Regions from separate parts of the Metabacillus litoralis genome, predicted to be linked through region 2. Evidence: riboswitches for the same ligand, from Rfam matches in the RefSeq annotation. Region 2 holds a riboswitch; each other region holds the start of a gene.
What was found. A riboswitch is a leader RNA that binds a small molecule or an ion and turns the genes downstream of it on or off. The one in region 2 is predicted to bind cobalamin.
Positions count from the first base shown of each region.

Region 1: linked by a shared signal. The riboswitch ahead of D9842_RS05870 ((2Fe-2S) ferredoxin domain-containing protein) and the one ahead of D9842_RS23785 (ribonucleoside-diphosphate reductase subunit alpha) in region 2 are both predicted to bind cobalamin.
Region 3: linked by a shared signal. The riboswitch ahead of D9842_RS16170 (DUF4430 domain-containing protein) and the one ahead of D9842_RS23785 (ribonucleoside-diphosphate reductase subunit alpha) in region 2 are both predicted to bind cobalamin.

Region 1 is NZ_CP033043.1:1,231,256-1,235,513, reverse strand. It holds gene cobJ (precorrin-3B C(17)-methyltransferase) at 1-1,350, opposite strand, end outside; gene D9842_RS05870 ((2Fe-2S) ferredoxin domain-containing protein) at 1,432-1,815, opposite strand; cobalamin riboswitch at 1,942-2,129, opposite strand; cobalamin riboswitch at 2,359-2,555, opposite strand; gene D9842_RS25690 (hypothetical protein) at 2,661-2,807, opposite strand; gene D9842_RS05865 (MFS transporter) at 2,877-4,199, opposite strand.
Region 2 is NZ_CP033043.1:4,852,404-4,856,661, reverse strand. It holds gene D9842_RS23795 (globin-coupled sensor protein) at 1-219, shown strand, start outside; gene nhaC (Na+/H+ antiporter NhaC) at 422-1,789, shown strand; cobalamin riboswitch at 1,967-2,146, shown strand; gene D9842_RS23785 (ribonucleoside-diphosphate reductase subunit alpha) at 2,274-4,258, shown strand, end outside.
Region 3 is NZ_CP033043.1:3,239,656-3,243,913, reverse strand. It holds gene D9842_RS16185 (coiled-coil domain-containing protein) at 1-75, shown strand, start outside; gene D9842_RS16180 (GTP-binding protein) at 300-1,490, shown strand; gene rpmG (50S ribosomal protein L33) at 1,518-1,667, shown strand; cobalamin riboswitch at 1,854-2,037, shown strand; gene D9842_RS16170 (DUF4430 domain-containing protein) at 2,152-3,978, shown strand; gene D9842_RS16165 (DUF4430 domain-containing protein) at 4,087-4,258, shown strand, end outside.

The DNA.
Region 1 (4,258 bases), 1.6 Mb from region 2:
AAATAAATCAAATTTTCCTTTTCGAAAAATAATTCCAATGTCTTCATTCACAGCACCAAAACATGCCATACCACAGCCGTTAAATCCTACCTTTAATTCTTTTGGTAAATCTAGCCCACTTAACTTTTCATGAAGCTCCTCTGCATATGGAATGGAATCTTTCTTTTCTCCTTCACAAAAATCACAAGCCTTGATTTGAAAAACATCACCAATTGGTTCTAATAGAAATCCAACATCTTTAAGTTTTTCGGTGATCACTTCCGGTTCACTAGTAGGTATTCGTAACAGAATTTGATGATGTGGTGTATACTCCATTGAACCATCGTCCCCTGTCACTTCTGCAAGAGTCATCATCTGTTTTGGAGTGAATTTTTTATTTGCAATACCAGGGCTGACGGCTAATTCAAAAATCGATGTAATCGGGTTGTTTACAGAAATTTGAGCCTTTTCTTCGTTAATGGAAGAAGCTGTATTACCCTTAACTTTTTGCAACGCTTCTAACGCAAGTTGCAAAGAACTATCTTTTTCTTTCGTTGCTTTTGCTTTTTTAGTTGGTGGCATATCGTTAATACCTTTATGTAATGCCCATGGTTCGTTTTCATGTCGAAGACGCTCATGTGGCTTTAATCTCTGCTCAGTTGTATTTAACGTATACTTACGTTGATAACCTCTTGGCGTAATCATTTTATTGTCATATAAAAATGTTGATGAATTTCCAATCACAACCGTTGTAAGCATTCCGATATCATAATCAAGCATATGCTCAAGATCTGTAATAACGATATGCTGTCTGTCACGATACGCACTTTTTACAAGTCCAACTGGTGTTAATGGTGAACGATAACTTAATAAAATCCGTTGCGCCTCTTGTATTTGTCTTGTTCGGCGACCACTTTTAGGATTATAAAGAGTAATAACAAAATCAGCCTGAGCAGCTGCATCAATACGCTTTTCAATCAATTCCCAAGGAGTTAAATGGTCACTGAGGCTGATTGTGCATGCATCATGCATAATCGGAGCACCTAAAAGCGATGCACATGAATTAATAGCCGAAACACCCGGAATGACTTCAACACTCACACCTGTTTCTTCTGACCAACCTTTTTCAATTAAAACTTCATAAACTAGTCCGGCCATTCCATACACTCCGGCATCACCACTTGATATGACCGCGACTGTTTTGCCCTCTTCTGCAAGTTTTACAGCTGCTTGGGCACGGCTTACTTCCTCTGACATTCCTGTACTAATAATCTCTTGATCTGTTAAAAGGTCCTGAATCAATTCAACATATGTTTTGTATCCAATGATACAGTCACTTTCTTGAATCGCATCTTGAGCCCTTTTTGTCATATGTTCAAAGCTTCCTGGGCCAAATCCGATCACAAGTAATTTTCCTAGCAAGTAAATTCCTCCTTCCAAAATGAATAACGATTAAACGTTACTCTTCTGCGGTTTAGCTATTCCTGTAATCGATTCTGAATTTTCAGGTGCGGAAAAATGGTCTTTATCATATGTGTAGATCACACTGTCTTCTACCACATTTCCACCAACTAAGTGATCATGAACAATCTTCTTAGCTATTTCTGGAGTTGCAGCTTTATACCAAACTCCCTCCGGATAAACCACCATTACACAAGCATCTTTGCATCTACCATTACAACGAGTTCTTGTTGTATGAATGCTTGCATCCAAATCTAAGTTTGTGATTTCTTCTCTTATTGCCTGGGTTGCTTCTTCTCCACCTTTTCTCATACAGCTGCTTCCGTTACAAATGAGTACATGGTGCTTTGTTTCTGTAAGATTCCAAGTCGTCATCTTAACACTTCCAGTCTATTAAAATTTTTTCAAATAAAAAATGCACCTCTATATAGGCAGAGGTGCATTAAAAAATGGCAAATGACTAGCATTTTCTACTACACGTCTACCTATATGCCCGTAGGTATCAGTATTAAAAGTTAGGCAGGTCTCCTGACTTAGGTTCATAGCTTTATAACGTCTTCCCGGTTGCATTCAGTGACATCATGTTATAAGGCTTCCCATAACAGTGGCGGGTACCGTGTCGGATTTTCACCGACTTCCCTTTTAAGCACTACATATATCTGAAGTGCACCTAATCTTAAACTCTATTTAGTTTACTCATCTAAACGTATTAGGTTGTCTCTTAAAATATGTCTTTTTAAAAAACAATCTCCAAGTTAAATGCAAAAGATTTTACTCAAGAATAAGATCTTATACTTTTTGATAGTACAAAAAAATCCGCTCAGATCTTTACTGAGCGGATGAAAAGGGAATACGAAAGCAATCCAATAAATTTCATATGGTTGCATTCGTCTCACCTTCTCACCTCCCGAAGAAACTGAAACTTGATAAATTAAGACAGGTCTCCTGACTTGTGATTCACTCTACTTTAAGCCCCTTCCCATATATCACTTTTAACAAAGCTTCAATACAGTGGATTGCTTATTTCGTCGACACTTACAGTTGCGGGGACAGTTCCGGATTTTCACCGAATTCCCTATTAAGCCTTTAGCGGCATCTTAATTTACAGCGTATACTATTTTAAGTTGGTATCAATTGATAGGTATTATATTAAAGCAAGCAAAATGATATTTCAACATATTGTTGGATAAAGTGACAAAAGTTACAATAAAAATGGTGACTTATTCCATTCCTTCATCTTTTTCATCATATGCTATTAACACAATATTTTCGTTTGTTTCATTTCTTAATTCTTTTTCTAAACTCATGATTTTGTTTAATTGGTCACTATCTAAGTTTGCGACTGGAAAGTTTTCATAAACGCTCATGCTTCTAACCTCCTTTTGTTTTATAATAAGATTTTCACCTAAAATATTTTGATTATGCATCTGATATCATCATTCTGTTCGTGGCTTTTTTCTAAAAAACACTTCTGGTTCCCATCTGTTTACAGGATGTGTTCGATGTTGTCCAGGTTCACTTGGAAGTCTGGGTGCATCCTTAGGCTTGTTTTCTTTTGAAGAAGCCTGTTGTAACGATTGTCTAAGTGGCTTCCATTTTTTAAGAAAAGTAACAACTACTATTAGTACAAGTCCTAAGGTGGTGTATATGAAAACAGGTGTTAAAGTATTTTCTCCTACTCCAAGAATTCTTCCACCAGCTGATTTTCCACCAGCTTCTCCTAAACCGTAAACAACATTTGATAAAGCAAAAAACAACCCGATTAATTCTCCTTTTGACAATTGTGAGATGGTGCTGTCTATTGTAGGAAGAATCATCATTTCACCAATAACAAAGACTCCTCCACTAAGGATCAAATGGAAAAAGGATTGTGCAAAAAATAACGAGGCAATTCCAATCGTTATGAAGAGAATCCCTAAACCTAATGCAGTTAGAGGCTCTACTTTCCTAATAATTCGCTTTGTAATCAACCCTTGTAATGAGATAACAATTAAGCTATTAATTGTCCAAATCAACGCAACATTTTTAGGCTCCGGTAAAATAACTGTTGCTCTAAGTGGTAATGCAAGTGATAGCTGTGCATATAAAGCCCATATAAAAATCGTTACAAAGCTAAATACCATAAAGGGTTTGTTTTGAAATGCCTGTTTGTAAGCTCCCTTAGGAATTCCCTCACATGGCACATCACCGCAACCCTTTGGGAGAAAAATCCAGCTTTGTAGTGCTAAAAGGATATAAATTCCACCAGCAATCCAAAAGATCATTTTAGATGCTCCTGTTAAAAGGAAAAAAACAATTAATCCAGCCGAGCCTGTCCCAATATTTGCAGCTATGCCTCTTATCGAAAAAGCTGTTGTCAGGTTCTCAGAAGAAGCAAAAGCTGCGATGGCTGCTTTTGTTGAAGGAGCATTTAATCCAGTACCAAATCCCATCGTAATAGCAGTCACTATCAAAAGAGAAAACTGCGTGAATAAACCAAACCCAATAAGTCCACAAGCAGCAATCAAAGCTCCAAGTCCTATCGTAAATCCGCGACCAATACGATCAGCTAAAACTCCTCCGGCCACACTCCCGACCTGAAAAGCAATGGCAATACTAGCTAACACAATTCCAATTTGGCCAATGGATAAACCTGCATCTGTTTTTAAAATAATGGGAAGCATCGGTGTAACCAAATATGTTCCTAAATGTGAAAGTAAAACACCAAAAAGAAGGATAAGTAGCGGCTTTTCTAGTTGTAATATGTCTTTTATTCCCATTTGATTATCCCCCATTTCTTTTCATTTTACTTTTCCCTAGATGGAATAGGTTATGTAAA
Region 2 (4,258 bases):
CATGTTGCCGAGCTTACAACTAAAGGAACTGATCAAATGAATGACATGAACTCATTCTTTGATAACATTCTTGAAATCATGAATAAAAACAAACAGCAAAGCGAACAATCTAAAACAGATTTAATGAACTTTACAAATGTTATTAACGATGTTTCTAACAACATTAATTCAATTGCAGAAACATCCGAAAATCTAAAAGTAATGGCTAGAACAATATAGAGTGATGTTTAAGACCAATGGTAATCCATTGGTCTATTTTGATGCACTTCAATTCCAAAGAATAGTATATCAATAAAACAAAACACAAAATATCTTTATCTATTTAATCATTTTCTTAATTTGATTGACAGAAAAAACTAGATTGGTATAATACTTTTGTACGAAAAAGCACAAAAGCGTTCAAGCTATAAAGGAGTATATCATGAATGATCAAATAAAAACCTTTACCTTTCAACAATCGTTACTAGTTTTGTTACTAGTATTAGCAACGATATTTGCCAGTTTATTTGTATTAAAAACAGAACCACATATTGCCTTACTTGTTTGTTTAGTTCTAATCTCAATCATTGGCTTACTTCATAAATTCAAATGGAAAGAATTAGAGACAGGTATTGTCCAAGGAATACAAAATGGAATTCAACCTATTATTATATTGGCACTTATAGGTGTATTAATTGGTGCTTGGATGAGTAGTGGGACAATTCCAACAGTTATGGTTTATGCTTTAACTGTTATTAATCCAGAATACTTATTAATGACCTCCCTTTTTTCATGTATGGTCATTTCAAGTTTAGTAGGAAGCTCCTTTACAACAGTTAGTACAATTGGTGTTGCTTTAATGGGAGCAGGTATGGCAGCAGGCTTACCAATTGAATGGGTTGCTGGAGCTATCATTTCAGGCGCATGCTTTGGTGACAAAATGTCTCCAATGTCCGATACAACAAACTTCGCTTCTGGTGTTTCATCTGTAGATTTGTTTACTCATATAAGACATATGACATTCACTACTTTACCTAGCATTCTAATTGCAGCCGTGATCTTTTTTATTTTAGGTCGGGTCACACCTATTGACTTTACGTCAATAGATGACATGAAAAACATGATAACTATTATAGAATCTCAAGTTAACATTAGCATCATCACATTGTTTTCACCTCTTATAGTCATTATTCTCGCTATAAAAAGAGTTGCAGTTATCCCATCTTTAGTGATTGGTATTATAACAGCAGGAATAACAGCCATCGTTTTTCAAGGATTAATGCTGAATGAATTTCTAACAGTTTTACAAAATGGAACTTCTTATTCTATAGAAAATGAACAGGTTAGTAATATGCTAAACCGGGGTGGCCTACAATCAATGATGTGGTCCATCTCACTTATCTTAATTGCCTTTGCCTTCGGTGGATTACTTAATGCATTACGCATTATCCCTACACTATTAAATGGATTAATTGACCGTATACAATCAAAGGGACAGCTTATTTTATCAACTGCCGCTTCATCGTTTGGCGTAAACCTATTAACCGGTGAACAATACTTATCAATTCTTATCCCAGGTCAATCATTTAAAGGTCTTTACGATAAAATCAAGCTTGACCGCAAATATTTATCACGAACACTTGAAGATGCCGGAACATTACTTAATCCCTTAATTCCATGGGGAGTTAGTGGAGCTTTCTTCGCTCAAACACTTGGTGTACCCGTTTTAGCATTTTTACCATTTGCGTTCTTTTTATATCTCTCACCAATATTAACAGTTATATATGGATTTTTTAGTAAACGTGTATAAAGAAAGGGGCTGTCATTATTTTGACAGCCCCCTTTCCTTTACAAGTTTCTATCAAACTAGATAATTTTCGACAAACGAAAACAATTGGTTGATTATTTTGTATATGTGCTATATCATGGAAATATATCTAATTATAACTATATATTGATTTATCAACCAAAACATAAAACTATATATTGTATTTTACAAGATTCAGGTGCCAATTAAGGCTGAAAAGGGAATCTGGTGCAATTCCAGAACTGTCCCCGCAACTGTAAATGTGACGAATTGAGAAATCCACTGTACATATTAGGTATGGGAAGGACTCATAGTAGGACGAGCATAAGTCAGGAGACCTACCTATATCTTGTGGAAGTTTCAATTTCTTCGGGGACTGAGAAGGTGAGACGATAGCTGATCATTGAGGCTCTTTTTGCCTTGAACTCTCCTCTGTCGTTTTATCTCTCTCCCTGTGTTACTAATTCAACAGATGGAGGAATATTTTATGAGCATCGCAACATCAACATCCCCTATTATTTATAACAACAAAAACGACCAGGAAGCATTTGACATATCCAAATTAACTTCATACATTGAAAGCATTCATCAAAACTTCCCTTCTTTACATATAGATGACTACTTAACACGAATCCAAAACACGATCGTACAAAGAGAGTCTTATACTACAGATCAACTTACTAATTTACTCATTCTAGAAGGCTTGTCAAATATAAATGAACAAGAGCCAGAATGGACATACTTTTGTGCGCAAATCTACTTATCAAAACTGTATAAAGAAGCTGCAGAAAACAGAGGTTATGATAAAAAGCAAAAATATGGAGATTTTTATGATTTAGTGAACACTCTCGTTTCAAAAGGACTCTATAGCTCTAAGCTTCTTGAACAATATTCTCAAAGTGAACTTTCACAAATTGGTTCCTTTATTAAGCCGGAAAATGATAACCTCTTTACATATATTGGCCTAAGAACATTAGCAGATCGTTATTTAACACGTGATTTTAGTAAACAAACATATGAACTGCCTCAAGAGCGTTTTATTATTATTGCAATGACATTAATGGCAAATGAAAACAAAGATCATCGTCTTGAGCTTATAAAACAGGCGTATTGGGCAATGAGCAACCTTTATATGACCGTTGCAACACCTACTTTATCAAATGCAGGAAAACCTGTTGGTCAATTATCGAGTTGTTTTATTGATACAATCGATGATAGTTTACAAGGAATTTTTGATAGTAACACTGATATTGCCAATCTTTCAAAATCTGGTGGAGGTGTTGGTGCATATCTAGGAAAAATTCGAAGCCGTGGTAGTGATATCCGCGGGTTCAAAGGCGTGTCTTCTGGTGTTATTCCATGGATGAAGCAGCTTAACAACACTGCTGTTAGCGTTGATCAATTAGGTCAGCGTAAGGGAGCCATCGCTGTTTACTTGGATGTGTGGCATAAAGATATCTTTTCATTTCTTGATTCTAAGCTGAACAATGGTGATGAAAGAATGCGGACACATGACTTATTTACTGGTGTGTGTATTCCTGATGTATTTATGGAGCAGGTTGAAGCACGTGGTGATTGGTACCTATTTGATCCCCATGAAGTTCGTAAAGTAATGGGCTTTAGCATCGAAGATTATTATGATGAACAAAAAGGACAAGGAAGCTTCAGAGAACGCTATTGGGAATGTGTTCAAAATGAACAGTTATCTAAGGAAAAGGTCCCTGCGATTGATATTATGAAGCGAATTATGATCAGTCAGTTAGAGGCTGGTACGCCATATATGTTCTATCGAGATGAGGTAAACCGCAAGAATGCCAACTCACACCAAGGAATGATTTATTGCAGCAATTTGTGCACAGAAATCACACAGAATCAAAGTCCTACAACAGTTGAAGAGCAATTCACTGAGGATGGAAAAATCATTACAGTAAAAACACCAGGTGATTTTGTTGTATGTAACCTTTCCTCTATTAACCTTGCAAAAGCTGTTACAAATGATGTTTTAGAAAAACTTATTCCTATCCAAGTAAGAATGCTGGACAATGTTATTGATCTTAATACCATTCCTGTTCTTCAAGCTAGATTAACAAATGAAAAATATAGAGCAATTGGTTTAGGAACATTCGGCTGGCATCATCTTCTTGCCCTAAAGCAATTAAAATGGGAAAACGAGGAAGCTGTTTCCTACGCGGACAAGCTATATGAAAGAATTTCTTATCTAACGATTCAAGCTAGCATGGAGCTTTCAAAAGACAAAGGCGCTTATCCTGTATATAAAGGCTCCGACTGGGAAACAGGCTCCTACTTCGATAAAAGAGGCTATTCCTCAAATAATAGTGATTTAGATTGGGATACTCTAAAGGAAGATGTTCAAAGTCATGGAATACGTAACAGCTATTTAATGGCAGTTGCGCCAAATGCATCAACTTCAATTATTGCAGGCAGTACAGCGAGTATTGATCCAATATTCCA
Region 3 (4,258 bases), 1.6 Mb from region 2:
GTTGCAATCGCTAATATGTCTAGTGGTTACTGGGCACAAAAATTTAATGGTCGCGTTATGCGTGTGAATTTATAATAGAAACAGAAAGGCTGGCATTTAGGTGTCAGCCTTTCTTATTTATGTTATTCCCGAAATTCTCTTTTTAAAACTTTTTTATTAAACTTATTGCATATCGACGGAAGATAGTATAATATATAAAACGTAACTGTTACGATTTGTTTTTTGTGTTTTTTTCTGATAAGTTACATAAAATTATAAATTATAAATCGTAATCATTTTGTTTTGTGTAGGAGGATGACATGGAAAATAGAAAGATACCAGTAACGGTCTTAAGTGGCTATTTAGGTGCTGGAAAAACGACATTATTAAATCACCTCTTAAGTAACAAAGATAATAGGAGAATAGCCGTTATAGTTAATGATATGAGTGAAGTGAATATTGATGCCTTACTTATTAAACAAGGTGGATTTTCCCGTACGGAGGAGAATCTTGTTGAGCTTCAGAATGGCTGTATATGCTGTACACTGAGAGAAGACCTCATTATAGAGGTGAAAAAATTAGTGAAACAAGGGCATTTAGATTATCTGGTTATTGAATCATCCGGTATTTCTGAGCCTATTCCTGTAGCCCAGACATTCACATATATAGATGAAGAATTAGGGACAAACTTAACTGAAATATGTGAACTAGATGCAATGGTAACTGTTGTAGATGCTTATCGGTTTTGGCTTGACTATTCCTCTGGGGAGAGTCTGCTTGACCGTAACGAAGCAATAGATCCAACAGATACAAGGGAGGTAGTAGATTTGTTAATTGATCAAATAGAATTTGCTAACATTCTTGTATTAAACAAATTAGATTTAGTAGAGCGAGAAGATATAGATGAATTAAAAGCGGTTCTCCATAAATTGAATCCTGATGCCACAATCATTGAATCTATTTTTTCAAAGGTACCAATCACAAGAATTTTAGATACGAACCTTTTTGATTTCGAACAAGCTAGCCAATCCGCAGGGTGGATACAAGAGCTTATGCACGAACATATACCTGAAACAGAGGAATACGGAATCACCTCTTTTGTATATAAGAGGAAAATACCGTTTCATCCTGAAAGGTTTATGACTTGGCTTGAAAATTGGCCTGTCGACGTCGTTAGGGCTAAGGGGTTTTTCTGGCTTGCTTCACGTAATGATATAACAGGACTTCTCTCACAGGCTGGTCCCTCTATTATCATTCAGGGAGCAGGAAATTGGATTGCTTCTTATTCAAAGGCAGAGCAGGATCAATTTTTAAAAGAAGAACCTGAGTTATTAGCAAAGTGGGATAACACATACGGTGATCGATTAACAGAGCTTGTTATGATTGGGATCGGCATGAACCGTGAATTGATTGAAAAAGCTCTAGATGAATGCTTATTAACAAACGATGAAATGAAACAGGATTGGTCTTCTTTTAACGATCCTCTTCCAGCTTTTACTGCAGAAAATTAATTTTATTTTTCCAAGGAGGAAATCTTAATGAGAGTAAAAATTACATTAGCATGTACAGAAACTGGTGATCGGAATTATATTACAACAAAAAATAAGCGTAATAACCCCGATCGAATTGAACTTAAAAAATATTGCCCACGATTAAAGAAATATACAGTGCATAGAGAAACAAAATAAGCGAAAAAGTCATGATCATGATTCAAAGATCATGGCTTTTTCTTTTTGAGTCAACCAGGGAATAAATAACGCTATATTATATGAATGAAAGGAAAAATGGATTTTTTGTAGTTTCTACCATATATATGCAGACTCCTACATATATTGACACCATTTTCATACTAGACTATGATTAAAACAGTTAAAATGAATATGATAAAAATAGGTTGGTAGTATTATCCTATCATGAAAAGGGAAGTCTGGTGAAAGTCCGGCGCGGTCCCGCCACTGTAAATGAGAGTCTTTACAAATTTGCCACTGTCTATAAGATGGGAAGGCTGTGAGGATGTTGATCATAAGTCAGGAGACCTGCCTATTTTTTTACCTCGTACTACGCGGATAGGAGGGTGTTAAGAAAAGACATTTTTTTCTTAACGACTGCAATCCTCTTACATAGAGGCTTTTTTTTTGCCTCAATAAATTTTTATAGATAGGAGAGAACACGTTGTTCAACAAAGTAAAGCATATTATATTATCTGTCCTTTTCGTTTCTACCTTATTCGTTAGCACCTTTCAGACAACTGTATTTGCTGCAGAAGGGGAAACAATATCAGTTGTTGGGAATAACAATGAACTATTACTAGATGAAACAAACTATACATTTGCAGAGGATACAACTGCATTTGATGTACTTGTTCAAGCTGTTGGCGAGAGCCAGATTGAGTATACTGAAGGGGAATATGGAGTTTTTATCACAGGTATTAACGGATTAAAAGCAACCGACCCATATTATTGGGCATTTTATGTTAATGGTGTTCAAGCACAAGTTGGCGCAGACAGTTATGTTGTACAAGAGGGTGACGAGATAAGCTTTCGTTATACTGATTGGACAAAGCCTTCTGAAAATAGCGTGTCACTGCAAATAGTTGGTAATAAAGATCATGTGATTTTACCTGAGCCTTCATCAATTGCGTTCATTGATCAACCAACTGCATTTGATTTATTAAAGATTGGTTACGGACAAGAAAACATCGAATATGAAACATCTGAATATGGCGTGATGATTACAAGTATCGGAGGATTAGCTGCTGAAGGTACTTATTATTGGGCATTTTATGTCAATGATGAGATGGCATCAGTTGGAGTTGACAGTTACAAGCTTCAAAAAGCTGATAAAGTAACATTAAAATATGAATCTTGGGAAACACCGGCAGAAGAACCTACAGAGGAAGAGCAGCAACCTGAAGAGGAACAACAGCCAGTTGAGAAATTTGATCAAGCTGCCCTTAATAATGCAATAAATGCAGCGAGTCAATATGTTTTAAAACAAGAGGTTGGAGACTGGCAGGCAGTGGCTTTGAAAAAGGCAGGAAAAACATTGCCGGCTAGCTATCTAGCAAACTTGAAAAAACAATTAACCGAACGTCAAGGAAGTTTTTCAAAAATTACAGATTATGAGCGACTAACATTGGGTGCTTTAGCAGCAGGTGAAGATCCAACAAATATCGAAGGGTATAATCTTGTTCAAGCTATCTATAATGGAAATGTAACAAAGCAGGGATTAAATGGGGTAGCTTATGCCCTTATTGCATTAGATAGTGCTAACTTTGAAGTTCCATCTTCAGCTAAATGGACGCGAGAAGCATTGGTCAATGAATTGCTGAAGAACCAAAACGATGATGGTGGCTGGACATGGAGTGGTGAAGCAACGAGTGACAGTGATACAACGGCTATGGTATTAACTGCACTTGCTCCATATGTTGAATCAAACGCGGATGTGAAGAGTGCCGTAGATGAAGCTGTAAAATATCTATCAGCTCAATACAAAAATTCAAAAATTGATAACAGCTCAACAGCTGCACAACTAGTTATTGCGCTATCGGCATTATCAATTGATTCACATAGTAGTCTGTTCTCAAAAGACGGTGTTAGTTTAATCGACTTTTTGCTTTCCTACCAAAATAATGATGGTGGCTTTGATTGGCAAGGTGGAGACACTAGTGACTCATTTACAACAGATCAAGGCTATAGAGGAATTGTTGCGTATCAATTATTTTTAAATGGAAAAGGATCTTTATATAGCCTAAATCTTGAAAAGAAAAACACAGAGACTCCTGCTGACAACAATGAAACTCCTGTTGTAGTGAAGGACGATGTTGATAAAGATACATCTGAAAATATTAGTACGACTAAAAATGATCAACCAGAAAAAACGAAAGGTTATCCTCTACCAAATACTGCTACCCAAAGCTATAACATGGCATTAATTGGTCTTGCTTTACTTATTATAGGAATAACTAGTTTGTATGTTAGAAAAAGACAACAACAATAACGAAATGAAATATAACGAAATGAAATGCCCTCTCCATTTGGAGGGGCGTTTCCCATTTATGGATGATCGTATTAGAAAAACAATTGGAGGTGTAACGCTTTGTCAAAAATGAAAACCTTTCTGCTGATCGTGTTCTCAACAATTTTATTCTTTACTGCAGCATGTGAAAAAGACGAAGTATCACCGGTATTAAATGAAGAAGCAAGTGAGGAAACGCAGTCAAACGATAAGAGTGATCAAGAAGCTGAACAACTAGCTGATTCCACAAAAGAAGTCGAAT